2 regions of the Caloramator mitchellensis genome follow, and region 2 is predicted to be linked to the other one. Evidence: a T-box and tRNA genes for the amino acid it is inferred to sense, from the RefSeq annotation. Region 2 holds a T-box; the other holds one or more tRNA genes.

Region 1 (11,342 bases), on a different contig from region 2:
AGGGCAATTGATGCGTTTAACCCTGATGATAGTGCAATTGAGAGAGCCCTATCTGGAGGAGTTACAACAGTTATGATTTTGCCAGGAAGTGCAAATCCGATAGGCGGACAAGGGGCAATTCTAAAATTAAAAAGTAAGATAGTAGATGAGATGATTATTAAGGAGCCTGCAGGGCTTAAAATGGCCTTTGGAGAAAATCCAAAGAGAGTTTACAGCGGTAAAAATCAAACTCCATCAACAAGGCTTGGGACATCAGCTGTAATCAGAGGATATTTTATGAAGGTTCAGGATTATATGAAGAAGAAGGAAAATGCTGCAAAGGAAGGCAAGGAGTTTACCGAAAGGGATATAAAGCTTGAAATAGGAGAAAAGGTTTTAAAAAAAGAAATCCCTGCAAGAATTCACTGCCATAGAAAAGACGACATTTTAACTGCGATTAGGATTGCTGAGGAATTTAATATAGAGATTGTTTTAGAGCATGGAACCGAAAGCTACAAAATAGTTGATTATATAAAAGAAAAGAATATTCCTGTTGTAGTTGGACCTTTGTTTGGGTTTAATACAAAGCTGGAGCTCAAGGATAAAACCTATGAGGCAATAAAGATATTAAATGAAAAGGGAGTATTAACTTCGATAATGTGCGACCATCCAGTAATACACCTTGAACACGCTAATGTTCATGCAGGAGTAGCACTAAGATATGGTGCAAAGGAAGAGGATTTAATAAGGATGCTCACCATAAATGCAGCAAAGATTCTTGGACTGGATGATAAAATAGGAAGCATAGAGGAAGGAAAGGATGCAGATGTTGTTATATGGAGCCATCATCCATTTGATTTAAGAGCTAAGGCTGAAGGGGTATTTATTGAGGGTGTTAGAATTATATAAATGGGCATCTTTAGGCTGATTAGAATATGTAAATTTAAAGTGATAGTTTAGGTTGAGTCCCAATAAAGATTTATGTGGATTTCCAAAAATCTTTATTGGGACTTCTTTTGTTAAACTCTATGTTTTGTAGCAGAATATACTGAAAGCAACTTGGTTTTAATCATGAAAGGGTGCTGTGAACTTCTTTTAGGAGTTTTCTTATTGGCAATTTTTGCGGACAAACCGATTCACATTTTCCACACTCCACACATTTGTCTGCCCTATTCTTTTCTGACAAGATGTTTTTGTAAGCATGTTTACTTCCTTCAAGATCCTCATAAGTGAAAACATTGTTATATATAGCAAAATTTCTTGGTATATCTACTTCAGCAGGGCATGGCATACAATATCTGCAATTTGTACAATTAATTTGGTTTAATGATTTATAGGTCGATTTAACTTTATTAATAAGGTCAAGTTCTTCAATAGAAAGGGTATTTGGACGGGCATCCTCAACAATTTTAATATTTTCTTCAACTTGTTCAAGAGTATTCATTCCACTTAAAAGCAGAGAAACCTCCTCATGATTTAATACATATCTTAGAGCCCATTCAGCAGGAGTTCTTTTGACTTTATAAGAATCCCATAATTTTTCAACTTTTTCTGGTGGCTTTTTCGAAAGTTTTCCACCTTTTAAAGGTTCCATAATAATAACAGAAATTCCTTTTGAAGCTGCGTATTTTAATCCTTTAAGACCCGCCTGTTCGTCTTCATCTAAATAATTAAATTGGATTTGGCAAAAGTCCCAATCGAAACTATCGATTATTTTTTTAAATACATCTAATTCATCATGAAATGAGAAGCCTATTTTTCTTATTTTACCTTCTTTCTTAACTCTTGTAAGAAAATCTAACACTCCAAGATTATAAACCTTTTCCCATGAATTTTTGTTAAGTGCATGCAAAAGGTAGCAATCAATGTAATCTGTTTCAAGATTACGAAGCTGCTCGTTAAGAAATTTATCAAAATCTTCCTTTTGATTAACCAGCCACACAGGCATTTTTGTAGCAAGATATACTTTTTCTCTATATCCATCCTTTAAAACCTTAGCTGTAAATCTTTCACTATTACCCTTATGATATGGGTATGCAGTATCAATATAATTTACGCCGTTATCTATTGCATACCTAACCATTCTGATTGCCTTTTCATCATCAATATTTGCTTCATCATCAATAAAAGGCAGTCTCATCATTCCAAATCCCAATACAGAAACATTCATATCTTTTGCAAATCTTCTATACTGCATATTAATCCCCCTTAAAATTCATATGACTTACAAATAATGCTAATTCAATTGTTTTTGCAGTATTTTGTCTTCCTGAAGATTCAAAATACACAATACCACCCCCTTGTAGTTATTATAATATATTATGGTAAAAATTGAAAATTGAATTTGGTTGTTTTAGATTTTAAAATGGTGTTATAATGATTAGTGGATGGATTTGAAAAGTAAAATAATAGGGGGTTGCTATGAAACTTTTACTACTTTGTTTGGCAGGTTTTATATCCGCTTTTGTTGATTCTATTGCGGGTGGAGGGGGACTTATTTCAGTTCCAGCGTTTATGCTATATGGACTTCCGCCCCATATAGTTCTTGGGACGAATAAATTTGCAGCAACGACAGCTTCGCTAACAAGTTCAATAAAATACATAACATCAGGGACGACAAATAAAAAACTATTAAAATTTTTAGGGCCTATGTCTTTTTTAGGGGCGGTAATTGGCGTTAATATTGTATTGAAGATAAATCAAAAGTATCTCTACGGGATGGTTCTTGTTTTAATATTGGCTGTAGGAGTTTATACTTTATTCTCAAAAACAATAGGGACAGAAGATAAGTTTGAAGGACTTAATAGGAAGAACATAATTATGGGAATGTTATTTGCATTTCTTATAGGTGGATATGATGGCTTCTTCGGACCTGGGACAGGCTCCTTCTTGATATTTGGACTTATAAATATATATGGGTTCAACTTTCTGAATGCAGGAGGTAACGCAAGATTCTTAAATTTTCTTAGCAATATAGCTTCATTATTAGTCTTTGCATACAAAGGAATGGTCGATTATAAAACGGCAGTTCCTGTTGCAATATTTATGATAATAGGAGCAAGACTTGGAACAAAGGCTGCGCTTTATAATGGTTCAAAGTTTATAAAACCAATTTTTGTTACGATGTCGCTACTCGTTGCAACAAGAATGCTATATAATTTGTTTCAATAAAAAAGAAAAACTTAAACTTAAGTGCCAGGCACTTAAGTTTAAGTTCTTTAATCTCCAAATGAAATACCAACGCTCTTTGCAACTTGAACAAGGTCGCTGTTTGGGTCAACGTATTTTTCGTGACCAATAACATCTTCAAGAGGCAGATATGATATGTCGTCACCTTTTAGGCATACCATATTGCCAAACTTTCCTTCTGCAATCAAATCCACTGCCTTAACTCCATATCTTGTTGAAAGTATTCTATCATAAGTTGATGGTGAACCACCTCTTTGAACGTGTCCAAGTATTGTAGCTCTTATTTCATGGGTCTTTATTCTTTGTTCAAGCTCATTTGCAAGCTTATGGGCAATACCACCAAGTCTTATTGGGTCTGGGCTGTCCTTAACAATTTTGCTTACGACAACTTCGCCACCCTTTGGCTTTGCACCTTCAGCAACTACAATGATGCTAAATAGCCTTCCAAGCTTTCTTCTTTCTTCAATCTTCTCTACAATTTTATCATAATCAAAAGGTATTTCAGGTATTAAAATAACATCGGCAGAGCCTGCAATACCTGAATGAAGAGCAATCCAACCTGCGTTTCTTCCCATAACCTCAAGTATCATAATTCTGTGGTGTGATTCTGCTGTTGTATGCAATCTATCAAGAGCTTCTGTAACTACTTCTATCGCAGTATTGAAACCAAAAGTATAATCAGTTCCTCCAAGGTCATTATCTATAGTCTTTGGAACACCAATTACCTTAACTCCTTTTCTTGAGAAGTCTCTTGCACTGGTTAAAGTTCCATCCCCACCTATAACTACGAGTGCGTCAACACCTTCCTTTTTCATATTATCAATAGCCACATCAGAAACATCCTTTTTAACCAATTGACCATTTTCTTCTACCTGGTAATCAAAAAGGTTATCTTTGTTTGAGGTATAAAGTATTGTTCCTCCCTTATGTATAAGACCTGTTACAGTGTCAAGAGTTAAAGGCATAAAGTCGTTTAAGTATAAACCCCTGTATCCATATTTGTATCCTATAACTTCGTATCCATATTTTAATATAGCAGTTCTTGCGACACCCCTTATTACCGCATTTAAACCAGGACAATCTCCACCACCAGTTAAAATACCAATCTTCTTTATTTGTGACATTATTTGCACCCCCGTTAATTAATCTAACTTATATTATATAATGCACAAATAATTTATTAAATATTAATTGTATTCAAAAAAGTTATTTATTTTTAACAAAAAAAGTATTTTTTTGATGGGAAAATATGTTTATTGACATATTTTGCATTGGTGGATAAAATATACAAAAAGGGCAAGTTATTTTAATAACAATTTTTATTTTATTAAAAAATATTTTAAAGGGGGGCCTTGTATGAAGTTGAGGACTAATGGAAAGATAATCAGTCTATTTATTGCTACCATCATCATCTTTGCAGTATCTGTTAACTTTGTAGTTTATTCCAAGTTTAATGACCTATTTACAGACAAGATTTTATCCTCAAATATTGCCCTAAGCATTGAAATACTTAATCAAAAGTATCCAGGCGATTGGACATTTGATGGAGATAAGCTCTACAAGGGGCAGACGTTAATAAATGAAAATAACTTAATTGTAGATGAGATCAGGGAAAAAACTAAAAATCATGTCAGTATATTCTTGAATGATACAAGAATTGCTACAACTGTTACAAAGGATGGAAAAAGGTTAATTGGGACAAAGGCTAATGAAAATGTCACTAAAACAGTAATAACTGATGGAAATGAATACAAAGGGCCGGCTGAAGTTATGGGGGTAAAATATCAGACAATCTACTTGCCAATTAAAAATGCAGCTGGCAATAATATAGGTATGTTTGTAGTTGGCGTTGAAAAAAGTGTAATCGATAAAGATATTAATGGCGTTATGAAGGCAATTATATTAATGACTATAGGCATTTTGTTGATTGCGGGATTGATTCTATTTTTCTTTACAAGGTTATTTGTTATAAAACCTTTGATGATTTCTAAATCAAAGTTGGAAAATATAGCAAAAGGGGAATTGAATTTCGAGATTGATCAAAAACTTTTGTCAAAGGGCGATGAAATAGGAGACATAATTAGAGCTACTAAGACGGTTAAAGATGCTCTAACTAATATGATAAATAAAGTTAAAACAAATTCTGATTTGCTTGATAAATTTGCTGAAGAACTTGCGGCAAATTCAGAGCAAATGGCTGCATCTTCAGAGCAAGTAGCAGCGACTACTCAGGAGGTTGCATCTGGCGCATCAAACCAAGCAAATGAGATAAGTGAAGTATTAAAATTGATTGAAGACCTGACTAAAAATATTGAAAACATATATGAACAGGTGAGCAATGTAAGAAATAGCACGGATTCAACAATTAGCAAGACACAAGAAGGCAAAAAAGAACTTGAAAATCTTGTGAACTCAATTGCTGATATTAAAAATGCATTTAAAATAGTAGTTGAAAAGGTTGAATCACTCTCAGAAACAGTAAGTAAAATTAGAAACATAACTGATATCATAAAAGGTATATCAGAACAGACGAACTTGCTTGCCTTGAATGCTGCAATAGAGGCCGCCAGAGCTGGTGAAAGTGGAAGAGGATTTGCAGTAGTTGCTGATGAAGTTAGAAAACTCGCAGAAGAATCGAAAAATTCATCAGATGAAATAAAAGCATTAATTGATTTAATAAATAACGAAACAAAGGAAGTAATAGGAACAGCAAAAGAAGTAGATGGGTTTGTTGAAAAACAGGTTGAATTTGTAGAGAAAACAACTAATGCCTTTGAGGACATTCTTGCGTCAGTTGAAAATATAGCACCTATGATAGAAAAAACTTATGAGTCAATTGAAAATACAACCAATGCCAAAGATATAGTTCTTGAAAAAGTTGAAACCGTGAGTGCTGTTGTGGAAGAAACATCGGCATCGACGGAAGAAATAGCTGCCTCAATTGAAGAAGTATCATCTGCTGCACAGGGAGTATCAGCTTCCTCAAAAAAATTGCTTGATATAACTGAAGAACTTGGGGAAGCGATTGGGGTATTCAAACTATAATAAATATGCATAAAATGTCGAATAAATATTATTGAATTTATAAACAAAATTGTTATAATATAGGTAAGATTAATATACAACATAGGCTTCCCCTAAAAAAAAAGAGGTGGAACGCCATGACGATTCTGCGCGAAAAAATAGAGAACCTTAGAAAAATAATGGACAAAAAACTTGAAGAAAAAAATTTTTTAGTAGATGATGAAGTGGTGAGGATTAGCCAAAAGTTAGACAAGCTTATTGTGTTATATGAATTATTGCTAAAGGGCAAGAGGGGGTAACCCCTCTTGTTTGTGTATAAATATAAAAAATGTAATAATTAGAAAATAATACGATTGACAAATGCTTATAAATATTTATAATTAAATGTGTGAAGTGTGCACCCGTAGCTCAGCAGGATAGAGCAACGGTTTCCTAAACCGTGTGCCGGAGGTTCGAATCCTCTCGGGTGCACCAATGAATTTAGAATCTAAGTCAGTGTTTTTGCACTGACTTTTTTAATATCTTTAAGTTAGGCTAAGGGATGGAAACATCCCTTGATTATATTTTGGAGGATATTATGAGTCATGAGTATTTTATGAAGATTGCTATAGAAGAAGCAAAAAAGTCATTTTTACTTGACGAAGTTCCAGTCGGTGCAGTTATTGTTAAGGATAATAAAATAATAGCAAAGGGACATAACGCAAGAGAGACATTAAAAAATGCTTTGGCACATGCTGAAATCATAGCAATTGACGAGGCTTGTAGAAGTCTTGGCGGTTGGCGCCTTTTAGACTGCACCATGTATGTGACATTAGAACCTTGCCCAATGTGTGCAGGGGCCCTTGTAAATGCACGAATCAAAACATTAGTTTTTGGGGCAAAAGACTATAGAAGCGGTGCTTGTGGAAGTATTTATAATATAGCAAATGATGAGAGACTAAATCATAGAATTGAAGTTATAGGTGGTATTTTGGAAGATGAGTGTAGAGTTCTGATGCAGTATTTTTTTAGAAGAAAAAGAACGTAGATTTACTCAATTGCAATTCAAGAAAAATTATGATATACTTATTAGCGATAAATGAATACATGGAGAGATGGTCGAGAGGTCTAAGGCACTTGACTCGAAATCAAGCGTGGGGCTTAGCTCCACCGTGGGTTCGAATCCCACTCTCTCCGCCAAAATAAATCCAGCTGAGGCTGGATATTTTTATTTAAAAAGGGTGCTAAAGGGTTAAGTGCCTTTAACACCTGTAAGACTTTTAAATGTTAATATATTAAAAATCATGAGGCAGGAACTTTACTTTTTTCTTTTTGCAAGGGATAGAATTGCACCTAGAGCTATTGATAGGAATGATGCCATTAATACTCTATATTCTGAAGGTAATAAAAATGTTACAGTATGGGCTGGAATCCAGAAGGATGGGATTGTTTTCATCACAACAAATCCTATGAATCCATTCCAGTCTATTTTATTTACTACGTCATTTATTCTTACTTTAAATATTTTTTTAAAAGTTCCTTGACCTAAATCTATATAGGTGTCAGTTATCCTATGAAGCGCCATAAACGTAGGAGCAAATATCAAATTCATTAATGAGCTTGTAAAGAATGCAAAAAAGAATTTTGAATCTCCTCCAGGTAAAAGACCTTTTTTCATGGTGGCAGTTACTCCCGACGCAAAAAGGTCAAAAACAAGAGCAAAAACCATACCTAAAAAGCCCCAAATAATAAACCTGTAAAGCAAGCCATAGGGCTTTTTGTAATCTCCATTTGCAATTCTAATTGCGAGAAGTTCACCCATTGTGGCTAATATTGAAACTTTAATAAAACCCATTATATATGGATGATTTTTAGTTGCTGTAACGAAGGCAATATGGGTTGTTGGATGGATTAAAAAAACTATTATAAGTGCTAATGTTAATAACCAGAGTAAATCTTTTTTTCTCATAATAATCCCCCTAAAAATAGTTGATTTACGACAAATTCTCTTATATTATATCATATATATAGTAATAATTTAATTAATATTTTGAATATTAGGGGGCCAATTTCTTATGAATGAATCAAGAAAAAGGCATATACTTGTTTTGGATGATTCAGGGTTGATTCAAATATCGGTAAAGGAAGCTCTGGAGGCGGAAGGTTTTTCGGTAGATACAGTTTCAACGGCAGAAGAGGCGTTGAATATGATTAAACAGAGGGCGACAGCTTATGACTTAATAATTTCTGACATACATCTTCCTTATAAAGATGGTATTTCGTTTGTTGAGATACTCAAAAAAAGCGGAAGTTATCCAAATTACAAAGAAATACCTGTAATGATGTTGACATCTGATATTTCAATCAGAACTGTGAAAAAGGCAATTGAAAAGGGTGCAAATGATTATTTGAGTAAGCCCTTCACAACTAATGACCTTGTAAACAGAGTTAAAAGGCTTATCAGCGATAAAGAGGAAAATCAATTCATTAAATTAATGGAAATATTGAGAGAAGAAATTGAAAGGGCAAAACGTGGCGATTATGAGATTACTTTGATAGTTGGAAGTAAGGAGAGCGAATCAGGCCCAAGAGCTCATGAAATAATTTCAGAAATAAGAAGGTATCTAAGAAAAGTAGATACAGCGTTAGACCTTGGCAAATCGAATATAGCTCTTGTTCTTCCTTTTACTAAAAAGGAAGGTGCAGAAGTTGTTTTAGAAAAGATTAGAAAAGGCGTTATTGGAAAATGGTATTTTGGGATTGCTAATTTTCCAGGAGATTGCAAGGATGAAAAAGAGCTATATAATACTGCAAGAGAGAGTATAGTTAAGGAAATAAATGCAGAGCAGTCGGAAGAAGCAGTGAAGGAAGAAGTAAAAGAAGAAGGTAATGAAGAAAAAAACGGTTAACCAAATAAAATTAGCAGAAAATACTTGTTGAATAAAACAGGATATTATAGTATAATTTATTAGTGCCATATGGAGAGATGTCCGAGAGGCCGAAGGAGCACGACTGGAAATCGTGTGAACCCAAAAGGTTCCGCGGGTTCAAATCCCGCTCTCTCCGCCATGGCCGTGCTAGATGGGGAGGTAGCGGTGCCCTGTAACCTGCAATCCGCTGTAGCAGGGTTGAATTCCTTGCTGAGGTACCTGCCTGTGGGGCCTGCCCCTGGCAAGTGGTGTTGATAATTGGGTCCTGTGCAACAGAAAGCTGTGAACCCCGCCAGGTCCGGAAGGAAGCAACGGTAAGCGGTAAATTCTGTGTGCCATAGGGGTGCCTGATTGGAGCTAACTACCTGGGTAACGCCTGTAGGTTTATATCGAAGCAAGGTGCGCGGCCTTTATGATCTGGAAATCCAGGTCTTTTTTTATATTCGACAACAAGCTGGTGCTAAAAACACCAGCTTAGTTTTTAAAGGGGCTGATTATATGAAAATTGCTCTATATAGGGAATGGAGGCCCAGAAATTTTGACGAGGTTGTGGGCCAGGAAGCCATAGTTAAAACTTTGAAAAATCAGATAAATACTAATAGAATATCTCATGCATATCTTTTTTCTGGAACAAGAGGGACGGGAAAAACGTCAACTGCAAGAATTTTTGCAAAGGCTATAAATTGTCTTAATCCTCAGGATGCAAACCCTTGCAATGAATGTGAAATTTGCAAAGAGATTAATAAAGGGACATTTCTTGACTTTGTTGAACTTGACGCTGCTTCTAATAATAGAGTTGAAAATGCAAGAGATTTGATTGATACAGTTTCAATTCCTCCGACAAGAGCAAAATACAAGGTTTATCTTATAGACGAAGTTCATATGCTCTCAAACCACGCATTTAATGCACTTTTGAAAACACTCGAGGAACCTCCAGAATACGCTATATTTATTTTGGCAACTACAGACCCTCAAAAGGTTCCATTGACCATTCTGTCAAGATGTCAGAGGTTTAATTTCAAAAGGATAAAAAAGCAGGAAATTAAGAACAGGCTGCAGTTAATTTTAAATGAATTAAATGTTGAATGTGATGATAATACATTAGACCTCATAGCTGCAAATTCCGATGGCGCTCTAAGGGATGCTCTGTCGCTTCTTGACCAGCTGGTTTCCATGATGAATGGAAGATTGAATTATGACGACGTTTTATCTTTACTTGGATTTGCATCAAAGGAAAAAATTTTTAAATTAATCGATTTAATAGTTGAAAAGGATGTTCAGTCATCGATTAAACTTATTGATGATATTATACTCGAAGGCAAAGACGTTATTAATTTTATAGGCGAAATGATTGAACATTTGAGAAATCTATTGATGGTTAAGGTATCTAAAAACCCGCTGGAGATTATCGATGCCTCAAATGATTATATAAACAGATTAAAGCTTCAGGCTGGAAAACTTAGAAGCGAAGAGATTATGAGGGGAATTAATATTTTCGTTGAGGCAGAAAACGATGCTAAAACATATATGCAGCCAAGGATTGCAATTGAGATGGCTATTATTAAATTTTGCAGAATTGAATACGATGTTTCCCTTGAGGTTATATTAAATAGAGTAAATAAATTAGAGGAAATGATTAAATCAGGAAGGATAAATGTCGAAAAGGTTGAAGCTTTAGAAAAGAAAACTAAGCCTTCAGCACCTGAAAAAGTTTTGGAAGCTGAAGACAAGGTTATAGAAAAGCCTATAGTTGAAGAGGCAGCTGTAACTTCAGTAACTATATCCTTAGATGAAGCGCGCATTGCTTGGCAGGATGTTTTAAATTATTTAAAGATGAACAAGAAGATGAGCCTTGCTTCTCTTTTAAATTTAGGGGATGTTACGGATGTTAAGTCCGGTGAAGTTGTAATAACGTTTGAAAATAAATATTCATTTTCAAAGAAAAAGATTGAAGAAGGGGATAATAAAAAGCATATAGTTGAGGCTTTTTCAAAGGTTCTAAAAAAACCTGTCAGGGTTAGATTGAATGTTTTAGAGGAAAAGAATGAACTTGATGAAGGTATTAAAAGGGCCAAGGAGTTATTTGGTGAAGACTTAGTAGAAGTTTTAGAGTAGCTAAGTTGCAGTAAACTCAAAAGCATGATATAATCTTTAAAGGCAAATTCAGAAATTTTGCATATTATAAACTATATGGTGTTGAGGAGGTAACGGTATGTTTAAAGGTGGAATGCCACCAATGGG
Region 2 (11,342 bases):
CTTATTAATATCAAAACCTCGCCCATTATCTATAATTGAAATGGTAGAATACATTATTCCTTTTTTTATGGTCACCTCGATTTTTCCATTCTCTTTTGCTTCAAAGGCATGCTCTATACAGTTTTGTAGTATCTCATTTACAACTAGAGCAATAGATGTTGCTTTATCTGAATCTATTTTAAAACTATCACCATAGATAAAAACCTTTATATTTTCATTTGGTGATAGGCAATAATTAATAGTACTTTCTGCAATTTTTGTTATTATAGTCTTTATATCTACTTCGTCCACTCCATTTTGTGCTAATATTTCATGAGTTACTGAAATGCTAAGTATTCTATTTATGCTTTCGTTAAATGATTTCTTTGCATTTTCTTCCTGTATTCTTCTAGATTGTAATCGTAATAGGCTTGCAATTGTTTGCAAATTGTTTTTAACTCTATGATGAATTTCCTTTATAGCAACAGATTTTAAAATCAACTCTTTTTCTTTTTCCTTTACTTCAGTAATATCTCTAATTAACATAATAAAACCGTCTAATTTTTTCTTTTTGCGTTTTACCAAATATTTAACCTGAAATGTCAATTTACCTACATTAACTTCTCCAATATTGAAAAAATTTTCAGCAACTATTTTATCTATACTGCTTCCATCTAATACTAAGTTTTCAAAATGCATGCCAACTATTCTGTCTTTATATCCTAGTTTATTATACAGTTCTTCAGCTACAGGATTAGAATATATAGCTCTGCCTTCTTCATTAAACATAACTATAGCATCATTAAGATGATATGTTAGAGCATGTTCATTATCAGTTAATGAAAATAAAGTTTCAGTCAATTGTTCTGCAGTTTCAGCTAGCATCTGCATCTGTTTGTTTTGATTTACAGCTTTTGTTGCATCTTGTTCCATTATTAATGCACCTATGGTTTCATTATTCTTGTTTTTTATTGGAACAACATTTTGCTTTACTGTTATATTTTCCTGAGTAATTGCTTTTAAATCTCTTGTGCTGACACCTATTTGCAAAGTCCTAAGAGCTGCAGGTTCATTTTTTTGAAGAGCAAGTTGTCCAACAACTGAGTATTTATACATCGACGGAGAGTTGCTTGGTTTTGCTTCAGCAACAACAATCGCAACATCTGGGTCTCTTGTCAAACAGTCAATAAAAACATCTGCTCTTACAAGGTCAGCTATATAAGTTAAAATATTTGCTATGTTTTCCAGGATCAGAATATCTTCATCCCTAAGATTTGTATGTAATTGACATAAATCTCTTAACATATTTTCACCTTTCATTAAGTAAAATTGTCTCAGCAATCTTCCTCATTGAACATCGTTTATCCATGCTTACTTTTCTCATTAAATTATAGGCTTCTTTTTCTGAAATATTTTCTTTAGTCATTAATATTCCTTTTGCCTTTTCAATTATTTTTCTTGCTTCCAAGTTCTCTCTTGCAATTTTTATTTCATTCTTCATATTTTGAATTTCATATCCTTTATGTAATGCTATTTCAATCGTATTGATTAAAGTTTTTTCTTCTACAGGTTTAACTAGATAAGCCATGACTCCGGATTCCTTTGCCCTTTCTACAAATTCAGAACTACTATAAGCAGTCAAAAGAACAACCGCCTTGGTTAACTCTTCAGTCATTATTAATTTTGATGCCTTTATACCATCAAGCAGTGGCATTTTTACATCCATTAAAACTAAATCAGGTTTTAATCTCCTACAAAGTTCTACAGCATCTAAACCATCAGATGCTTCACCAATTACATTAAATCCCGACTCGTTAAGTAATTCATGTAAATCCATCCTTGTTATTGGTTCATCATCAACTATAACAATATTTTTTCTCATACCCTCTCCTCCTCTATAAAAGGAGTTTTCTTAATTCGTCTATGCCTATTTTGTTATAAGAACTTACATAGTATATTTCTTTAACTCCTGCTCTTCTTAAACACTCTTCTGCTAATTTTAAATTGCAATGGTCTACATCTATCTTCGTTACTATCCCTACTACTTTTTTACTAAAAATATACGCAAAGTTTGGTGGGAATATACAATTTTCTTGAGTAGCATCCTGCAAAAAAGCTATTATATCATAATTAACAGCTTCCGAAATTATTGCTCTAATATAATTTCTATATTCAATATATTCGCCAGGAGTGTCTAATATGCATTGATGATATTCAAATGATTGAGTCTTTTTAGAAATCAGCTCTTTATTCAAGATTGCTTGAACTAATGTTGTTTTACCACAACCACTTTTCCCTATAAGCATTATTTTCTTCATGTTTCCCCCTAGGATTTTGTTATTTTAGCGGTTGAGAACTTCAATACTAATTCCATAGTTTCAATAACGTTTTTTAATGCAGCTTCAACACTCGAAATATCACCTATCAAAACTAAAGAACCACTGAATCGGTCTAAAAAACCAATTTCAACGCCTGAGGATTTTGTTGCTATATCTGCTGCAATAATTGACGCTTCGCTTGGAGTTATAGTCAAAATTCCAATTGCACTTTTATAATCATCCAATCCTAATTTTTGATAAATACTCTTCTGGGGGTTTGCAATAATATGAGCTAATGTAATCTGCTTTCCTGGAACATACTCTTGAATTATTCTCATTTTTTCATCTGCCAAATTATCACTTCCACCTAAAATTATATTACATATATATGCTAAGAAGTATATAATATGAATAAAGGACACCTTCTAAGATTTGTAAAAACTTCTCTTAAAAGGTGTCCTTATGCTATATGCTTAAATTATCTATGCAACATGTCCTAATTGACAAACAAATCAAGAACTCAAGGAATCAAGTGAATGTCACTTATGCCGCCCATGTAGGGAACGAGGACCTCTGGGATTGTAACTGAGCCGTCTTCGTTTTGGAAGTTTTCAAGGATAGCTGCGACAGTTCTTCCAACAGCAACGCCTGAGCCGTTGAGAGTATGAACGTATTCTGGTTTAGATTTAGCGTCACGCTTAAATTTGATGTTTGCTCTTCTTGCTTGGAAGTCTTCGAAGTTTGAGCAGCTTGAAATTTCTACATATCTTCCGTAGCTTGGCATCCAAACTTCTATGTCGTATTTTTTAGCAGCTGTAAATCCTAAGTCGCCTGAGCAGATAAGAACAACTCTGTATGGTATCTTTAGCATTTGTAAAACTTCCTCTGCATCACGAGTTAAGGTCTCAAGCTCTTCATAGCTCTTTTCAGGGTCAACGAATTTAACAAGCTCAACTTTATTGAATTGATGTTGTCTAATAAGTCCTCTTGTGTCTCTTCCTGCTGAACCTGCCTCTGATCTAAAGCATGCTGAATATGCAACGTGTTTAATAGGAAGCTTCGAACCTTCTAAAACATCGTTCATATACATGTTTGTAACTGGAACTTCAGCAGTTGGAATAAGGAAATAGTCGCTGTCTGCTATTTTAAATGCATCCTCTTCAAACTTTGGCAATTGTCCTGTTCCCGTCATACTCTTTCTATTAACCATAAATGGTGGGAAAACTTCTACATATCCATGTTTCTCTGTATGAACATCTAAGAAAAAGTTTATTAGGGCTCTTTCAAGTCTTGCTCCAAGTCCTTTGTAGAAAGTAAACCTTGCACCTGTTACCTTTCCTGCAGTTTCAAAATCTAATATTCCAAGACTTGTTCCTATATCCCAGTGGGCCTTTGGCTCAAAGTCAAACTTTCTAGGTTCTCCCCATTTTCTAACTTCAACATTGTCTGCATCAGTATCTCCCTTTGGCACATCCTTGTTTGGGATATTTGGAATTCTCATAAGGATGTATTCTATTTCCTCTTCAACCTTAGCAAGTTCAACATCCATGTCCTTAATCTTATCTGAAAGTTCCTTCATTTCAGCAAGAAGATGGTCTGCATTTTGTCCAGCCTTTTTAAGCTTTGCTATCTCTTGAGAATCAGTGTTTCTCCTATTTTTTAGAGTTTCAACCTCTGCAAGTATCTGTCTTCTTCTTTCGTCAAGTTCAACTACTTTGTCAATCATATCAAGGGTAAAAGCCTCCCCCCTGATCTTTAGTGCTTCTTTAATCTCATCTGGGTTGGTTCTAATCCTTTTTAAATCTAACATAACCTCTCCTCCTAAACTTAATTAATATCTTATTATTTCCGGTTTTAAATTAGGCATACAAAAAAGCCCATCATCCCCAAAGGGACGAAAGGCCTATCTTTCGCGGTGCCACCCTATTTGACCACTAAATACAAAATTTTAGCAGTCCTCTCAACGTGGTATAACGGCCACACCGTTTTGCTCATCGCAAACCCTCAAGAGTGGATTCAATAAGGTCAAACACCGGTTCGCACCATCCACCGGCTCTCTTAAGTTCAAACCCTACCTACTATTCTCCTTCATAGGTTTGTTTTAATATATTATACTAAATTTTATATAAAATGCAACAACATTATATTAAAAATTTTCCTTTTTCGTATATCAATTCACCATCGGCGTAAATCTTGCCCTCTTCCTTCATATCACACAGCATATCCCAGTGAATAGTAGACATATTCTTGCCGCCTGCTTCAGGGAATGCACGACCTATCGCAAGGTGGACTGTCCCACCAATCTTTTCGTCAAAGAGCATATTTTTTGTAAAGGCTTGAATTCCATAGTTTGTTCCTATTGCAACTTCTCCAAGGAGCTTTGCTCCCTCATCTGTTTCCAAAAGTTCCTTTAATAGCTCCTCTCCCTTTGCTGCAGTTGCCTTGACTACTCTTCCGTTTTCAAACTCAAGCCTTATATCCTCAATCTCACGGCCTGCATAAATTCCAGGGAAACTAAATCTTATATATCCATTTACACTGTCTTCAACAGGGCAAGTGAAAACCTCTCCATCTGGGAAATTTTCTTCACCCGCACAGTTAATCCACTTTCTTCCCTTGATGCTCATTGAAATATCAGTATCCTTAGAAACTATTCTTAGATTTTCTTTATTGTTGAGATATTCACAGATTCTGTCCTGCTCTTCCCTTATTTTCTCCCACTTAGCAACAGGGTTTTCATCATCTATGTATCCTGCGCCATAAACAAAATCCTCATACTCTGTTAAAGACATAGATGCCTCCTGAGCATTTGCATGAGTTGGGAATTGAGTTCCACACCATTTAAGCTCTTTCTTCTCCATCCTCTCAGAGATAATCTTTACAAGTTCCTGCCTTCCCCTTGACCTTAATTTTAATTTTGCTGGGTCAACGTTAGTTAAAAATCTTGTGTTTACATCTCCCCAAATGGTCAAAAAAGCGTCAACGCTTTCAAACGCCTTAATGGTTGATTCAGGAACATACATTATCTGTTCATCTGAACCAAACTTTAGCATGTATTCCCCTAAATCCTCAACAACAATATCCACCTGAGGATGAGCCCCAAGCTCTAAAGCCCTTTTATATACAGCCTTAACTAAAGGCAATGTAGCTTCTCCACCCTGAATTAAGAGCTTCTCTCCTTTTTTAATGTTAAGGGAATAATTCAGCAATACATCCGCAAGTTTTGTAATTCTACTATCCATTGTTTAACCCCCAATCAAAAATGATCCTATGAAAATTATACCATAGGACCAAAATTTTACAATATTACTTAGTCTTTTCTTTCAACTTATTTAGTATTCCCTCAAGTTCCTTAATATAGTTTCCATAACCAGCCCAATCTCCATTCTTTTGAGATTCAACAGCTTTTCTGTAAGCCTCATCAGCCCTTATTATCAAAGTCTTAACATCTTCTTCCTTTGTTTCCGTTGGAAGCGGAACTTCAGTCGTTGCAAACAACTTCGAAATTGCCTTTGCAATATTATCCTCCATTACAATTGTGTCGCCGTAGTTTACTATAACCTTTTTAAGTTCAGGAACGCTCTTCCCTCCCTGTGCCCTTAGATAAAGCGGTCTTACATACAATAGTGAATTCTCAATTGGAATAATGTTCGTCTCGCCAAGTATTACGCTTGAACCCTGCTGATTCAACAATGTTATCAAACTTGAAATTTGAATATCAGTATTAATTCTTGAATTAAACTGCTGCGGTCCTAATATTGCCTTCTCCTTAGGGAATCTTATAAGAACCATTTGCCCTAAATTTTTATCCATCCTTGCAGCCAGCCATGAAACCATATTTTCCTTCTTTGCCACTGTATATGGAATAGTCAATATAAATTCTTCGTCATCTTGAAGTTTCATAACCTGATAAACCGCCTCAACCGGAGTTTCACTTCCGTCAGCGTTCTTATATCTTGCGATGGCCCATAAATCCTCGCTGTTGTAGAAGGAAACAGGGTTTTTCATATGATACTTTTCATAGACATTTGCCTGAATCAGGAATACATCCTCTGAATATCTTAAATGCTTTCTCAATTCTTCCGGCATCGTGCTCAAATCCTTGAAAAGTCCATCATAGATATTTCCAATGGTCTGTGCTATTGGGTCATTTTTATCGGAAATATAAAAATCTACTGTTCCATCATAGGCATCAACGACAACCTTAACTGAATTTCTAATATAATTTATTCCAAAGTAAGGCTCAGAATATGGATATCTATTTGTTGTAGTATAGGCATCCATTATCCAGTAATACCTTCCATTTGCAATAACTATATACGGGTCCTCGTCATAGTTCAAAAATGGAGCAATCTTTTTTACCCTGTTAACTATCTGTCTGTTCAATATTATTCTCGAGTCCGACTTGATATTGTTTGATAAAAGAAAGTTCATATCCGCGTATCCTAAGGTAAACAGCAGCCTGTTTAAAGGATTTAAAACAATTCCAGCCTTTCCGTCATACCTGTTCTCCTTTTCCCCGCTACCGTATGGGTAGTCGATTTCATTATTCTTTGCATTTATAATTACATAATCATTATTAATCTCTCCAAAATAAATCTGTGGCTTATCGACACTAATTTTTCCTGAAACAGGGATGTCCTTTACTAAGAATTCAGGTAGCCCTGTTGACATTACAGTATTAGTATAAGACATTACTGCACCATACCCATGGGTATAGAAAAGGTGTTTATTCTGCCATGTCTGGAACTTAGGGTCCCTTTGGGAATTGTCAAGTTCCCTTGCGGCAATAAATACCTGCCTTAATTTCCCATCAATATTATACCTATCTATGTCTACATCATTAAATCTGTAGTAGTTTCTAATAGCTTGAATCTGGTTGAAAACCTCAAGAGACTGTGCAAACTCAGTTATTCTAATGTTATCTATTGTATTTTTGTTCTCTTTTATGTCATTAGGAGTTAGATTATTTTTAACATCAAATTCCTGTTCAACGATGTTCTCAAGACCATATGCCTTTCTTGTATATTCAATGTTATACTCAAGGTATGGCATCTCCTTTTCCCTCGCATTTGGAGATACAATAAATCTTTCAACAACAACTGATGCCACTCCTTCAAACAGAATAAACAAGACAATAAATACAGCTATATAAATAACATGCCTTATTCTCTTTTTAACTATTGAATAAAACATCACAAATGCTGCAATAACGCTCAAGCCCGAGAGAATCCTATAGAGAGGTAAAGTTATATGAACATCCGTATAACTAGCACCAAACGCAACTCCTCTTGGTGAATAAACAAGATTTAGAGCCCTTAAGTAGAATACCCCTGCAAGAAGAATTAAAAGTAATGCAGCAAAATAAGCTACCTGCTTTGCAAAAAATCTAACCTTTGGGCCATCCTTAATCCATACTACTCCCCTGAAATTAGTTATTCCTTCCCTTGCCCTCTCAAAGGCGTAAAATAAAGCCGACACAGCAGTTAAAACTATTACAACAGTTATTAACATCCCTAATATGCCTTGAATAAGAGGAAGTTTAAATACAAAAAATCCAATATCAATATTAAAAATTGGGTCATTTACTCCAAATTCAACACCATTGACATATTCAAGTATCCTATACCAAAAAACAGATGTAAAAACTAATGAAATAATTATTGAAATGACAAACGAAATAATCATCAAAACCTTGTTTCTTCTCTTCAAATCATTCTTGTCATACACAATATCGCTAATTTCGAGATAATTTTTGGCTAAAAATTTTGCATAGAAATAAATAGCTAAAAAGAATATAAGAAAAGATGGAATCAATATAGTAAGCTTTGCCTTAAATGAAGTAAAGAATACATTCAGATATCCAACTTCCTTAAACCATTGAATATCGATTAAAAAACCTGAGATGCTGGATATAATAATAAGCAGCAAAACAAAAATTCCCACAAGTTTAAAACCTATTTTTTTCATAATAACACCCCTATGAATTCAAAATAAGGTAACCCTTTTTCTCAAGGGCTTGGACTATTCTTTCTAATGTTTCAACGGAGTCAGCTTCAATTGTGTGAAGATGGACCCCGCCGGTTAAATTTGAAAGAGGCATATCATCACTTTCATTTAACCTTTCAACAAATTTTTCTACGTCGTAGAATGATTTTAGCATAAGCTTTCCAGTAATCTCGCCATAAACCTTATGCTCAATTGTAACATCGATTACCTTTCCACCAAGGGCAATAATTGTCTTTAGTTCGTCCTCAATATCCTCTCTTTTATGTTTAACAGCAATAACTTTGGTGCAGCTCAAATTATTCCCAAGATAAACATATCCCTGTGGAGTCGAGACAATATTATGCCCCTGTGCCCTTAAAATGGCTATGTCCTGAACGATAATCTGTCTTGTTACATCATACTTTTTAGAAATATCAGCTCCCTTTATCGGGGAATTCGACTCCTTTAAATCGTTTAAAATATTTATTCTTCTTTCTTCCCCCTTCATTTTATCCCTCCTCATTGAGCAGTTAGCCAATCAACCATCCAAGCTCCATTTATTTTAACAACTGTAAAATACAAATCCTTTCCTAAAATTTTCTTTCCACTTGCATCCATCTCATAAAAATTGACCTTAACTCTTGCCTTAAGTTTAGATGGGTCAAGAGTATAACCATCAACGACAAAGTCAGCATTTAAAAAACCCAATGCTTTGCTCTCCTCCATCTCCTTAACATAATCATCAAAATATTTTCTATAAGTGTTGTTTTCGTCATCTGACATCAAAAGGTATGCCTCAAGCCATTTACCCTGCTTTTCAAGATTCATTTGAAGCTTCAGAACCTCATTGGGAAGCATCTTCTTATCCCTAATAAATAAATCCCTATTTCTTCTAAGGGGAGCATTTATTGAAATATTTCCCTTGTATGTATCATATTTTCTCCCGCCTATTTGGAATTGAACACCTTTAACCCCAGGGATTTCAGTAAGTGAGTTTACAATAGAATAAAGCGTTGCCCTCTCCTTATCAATCCCTCCTGGATGATTTTTTATAAATTCATTTGAAAGATTAACTACCAGTATGTCTTCATTTTTGTTTATAGACAATATTCTTGTCCCATTTGGTATAGCATTAACAAGTCCTAGTGTTTTAGGGCCCTTAATAAGTTCGTTTAAAATGGTTCTTTCAAGAGATTTGTCAAATACAACATCCCTTGCTTCAGCTTTTAAGAATTTGTTGGTCCTGTCAGGAAAAAATAAAATTATATTAACCATCTGTTTCTTTTGTTCAATATTTATCCCTTCCGTCTTTGTTTCTACTTTCTTGCACCCTAAGATTAGAAAAAATAAAAGCAAAGTGGAAACCACTTTTTTCATAACTATACCTCCATCACATAGGTAGTTTAATTATAAACGCAGTTCCTTCCCCCACTTTGCTATCAACTTCAATATCCCCCTTATGAAGTTTTATAATATGCTTTGCAATTGAAAGACCAAGTCCACTTCCGCCTGTCTGCCTTGCCCTTGTCTTATCAACTCTATAGAACCTATCAAATATATATGGGATATCCTCTTCTGGTATTCCAATACCATAATCCCTAATGATAACTTTAACAAAATCATCCTTTAACAATGTAACATCAACCTTTGAATTTTCATTTGAATACTTAATTGCATTTTCTATTATATTATAAAAAGCCCTAAAGATATTATCCCTATTTACTTCATATAATATACTATCTCCCTCAAAATTTATATTTATATTTCTTGTTTTAGCAATTGGTTTAAGACTTTTAATAACATCCTCAAGCAATAATTTCAAATCTAGTCTATTAGTCTTTAAGTCATCTGAATTTTCAATCTTGGCAAGCTCTAATAATCCATTTACAACATTTGTTAATCTATCTATTTCATTGTTTAAGCTCATTAAAAATTCTTCACTAACTTCTTTATCATTAATTCCTCCAGCCATCAGCGATTCGACAAGGACCTTCATCCCGGCAAGAGGGGATTTTAACTCGTGTGAAGCATCAGCAACAAACTGCCTTCTTTTATTATCGAGTTCAGCTATCCTATTGTTTAAACTATTAAATGCACAACATAATTTTTGAACTTCAGAATAACCTTTAACATCCATTTTCTTGTTAAATTTTCCAACCTTAATTGATTCAATCGCCTCTATTACTTTATTTAGTGGATTTATAATACTTCCTGAAATATAAACACTATAAATAAAGACAACAACAAGCGCTAAAATTGAAATTATCATAATCTGCTTTTCAATTAAGAAAACTTTCTTAAGTCCCCAATCCATTGGGTAAAAAAATATAATATTTCCAACATGCTCTTTTTTTTCAACCAAAGGATACGAAACAACAAAATAATTGCCGTTGTTAATTTTTAACTTCCTTGAAACAATATAATCCTTCTTAAAGTTATCGATTGGAAATTGCATATTAAAGTCGTTATACGCAATTTTTTCTTTAATTAAAATTACAGACTTTGAACAAACATCTGCCTCAATTTGTTTAATTCCATCCTCAAATACTCTTGAGTTTTCAACACGAATAAAATTAATCGCATTCTTTTGCGCTGATATAATATCCTTTTTTTTGGATTCTATATAAAAGTTTTCTAAGACCAGAAAGATTGAAACATTAATAAGCACTACAAATAATAGAATTATTGAAAAATAGGAAATAAGAAGTTTACTTCTTAAAGTATTATTCGCCATTGTAATAATAACCAACTCCCCATTTGGTCATAATATACTGTGGATTCCCAGGGTCCCTTTCTATCTTTTCTCTCAGCCTTCTAACATGCACATCAACGGTTCTTGAATCGCCATAATAATCGTATCCCCATATTATTTCCAAAAGAGTGTCCCTTGAATAAGTTTTTCTTGGATTTGAAACTAAAAGAAATAGGATATCAAATTCCTTCGATGTCAAATCAACTACTCTTCCGTCAACACTAACCTTTCTTAACGCAACATCGATTAATATATCGCCATTTTTTATTATATCTATTTTTGTTGTTGAAAGGTCATAGGCTCTT

Evidence for each region. A T-box is a leader RNA that pairs with one kind of tRNA and senses whether it is charged. The one in region 2 lies ahead of serS (serine--tRNA ligase), so its partner is inferred to be a tRNA-Ser.
Region 1: it has a tRNA-Ser gene. The T-box ahead of serS (serine--tRNA ligase) is inferred to sense a tRNA for this amino acid. The anticodon was not compared.

Annotation. Positions count from the first base shown of each region.
Region 1 is NZ_LKHP01000013.1:14,543-25,884, reverse strand. Features, by position in the region: gene ABG79_RS09695 (amidohydrolase) at 1-888, shown strand, start outside; gene ABG79_RS09690 (aldo/keto reductase) at 1,049-2,176, opposite strand; gene ABG79_RS09685 (sulfite exporter TauE/SafE family protein) at 2,401-3,150, shown strand; gene ABG79_RS09680 (6-phosphofructokinase) at 3,198-4,295, opposite strand; gene ABG79_RS09675 (methyl-accepting chemotaxis protein) at 4,525-6,213, shown strand; gene ABG79_RS12295 (aspartyl-phosphate phosphatase Spo0E family protein) at 6,330-6,491, shown strand; tRNA gene ABG79_RS09670 (tRNA-Arg) at 6,590-6,666, shown strand; gene tadA (tRNA adenosine(34) deaminase TadA) at 6,770-7,219, shown strand; tRNA gene ABG79_RS09660 (tRNA-Ser) at 7,281-7,371, shown strand; gene ABG79_RS09655 (Mpv17/PMP22 family protein) at 7,490-8,140, opposite strand; gene ABG79_RS09650 (response regulator) at 8,247-9,080, shown strand; tRNA gene ABG79_RS09645 (tRNA-Ser) at 9,152-9,240, shown strand; RNA gene ffs (signal recognition particle sRNA large type) at 9,244-9,508, shown strand; gene dnaX (DNA polymerase III subunit gamma/tau) at 9,600-11,216, shown strand; gene ABG79_RS09635 (YbaB/EbfC family nucleoid-associated protein) at 11,314-11,342, shown strand, end outside.
Region 2 is NZ_LKHP01000009.1:31,424-42,765, reverse strand. Features, by position in the region: gene ABG79_RS08355 (sensor histidine kinase) at 1-1,284, opposite strand, end outside; gene ABG79_RS08350 (ANTAR domain-containing response regulator) at 1,289-1,861, opposite strand; gene ABG79_RS08345 (EutP/PduV family microcompartment system protein) at 1,875-2,297, opposite strand; gene ABG79_RS08340 (BMC domain-containing protein) at 2,306-2,635, opposite strand; gene serS (serine--tRNA ligase) at 2,818-4,107, opposite strand; T-box leader at 4,185-4,398, opposite strand; gene ABG79_RS08330 (aminopeptidase) at 4,439-5,539, opposite strand; gene ABG79_RS08325 (UPF0182 family membrane protein) at 5,604-8,267, opposite strand; gene ABG79_RS08320 (transcription repressor NadR) at 8,278-8,793, opposite strand; gene ABG79_RS08315 (GerMN domain-containing protein) at 8,805-9,662, opposite strand; gene ABG79_RS08310 (HAMP domain-containing sensor histidine kinase) at 9,676-11,034, opposite strand; gene ABG79_RS08305 (response regulator transcription factor) at 11,009-11,342, opposite strand, start outside.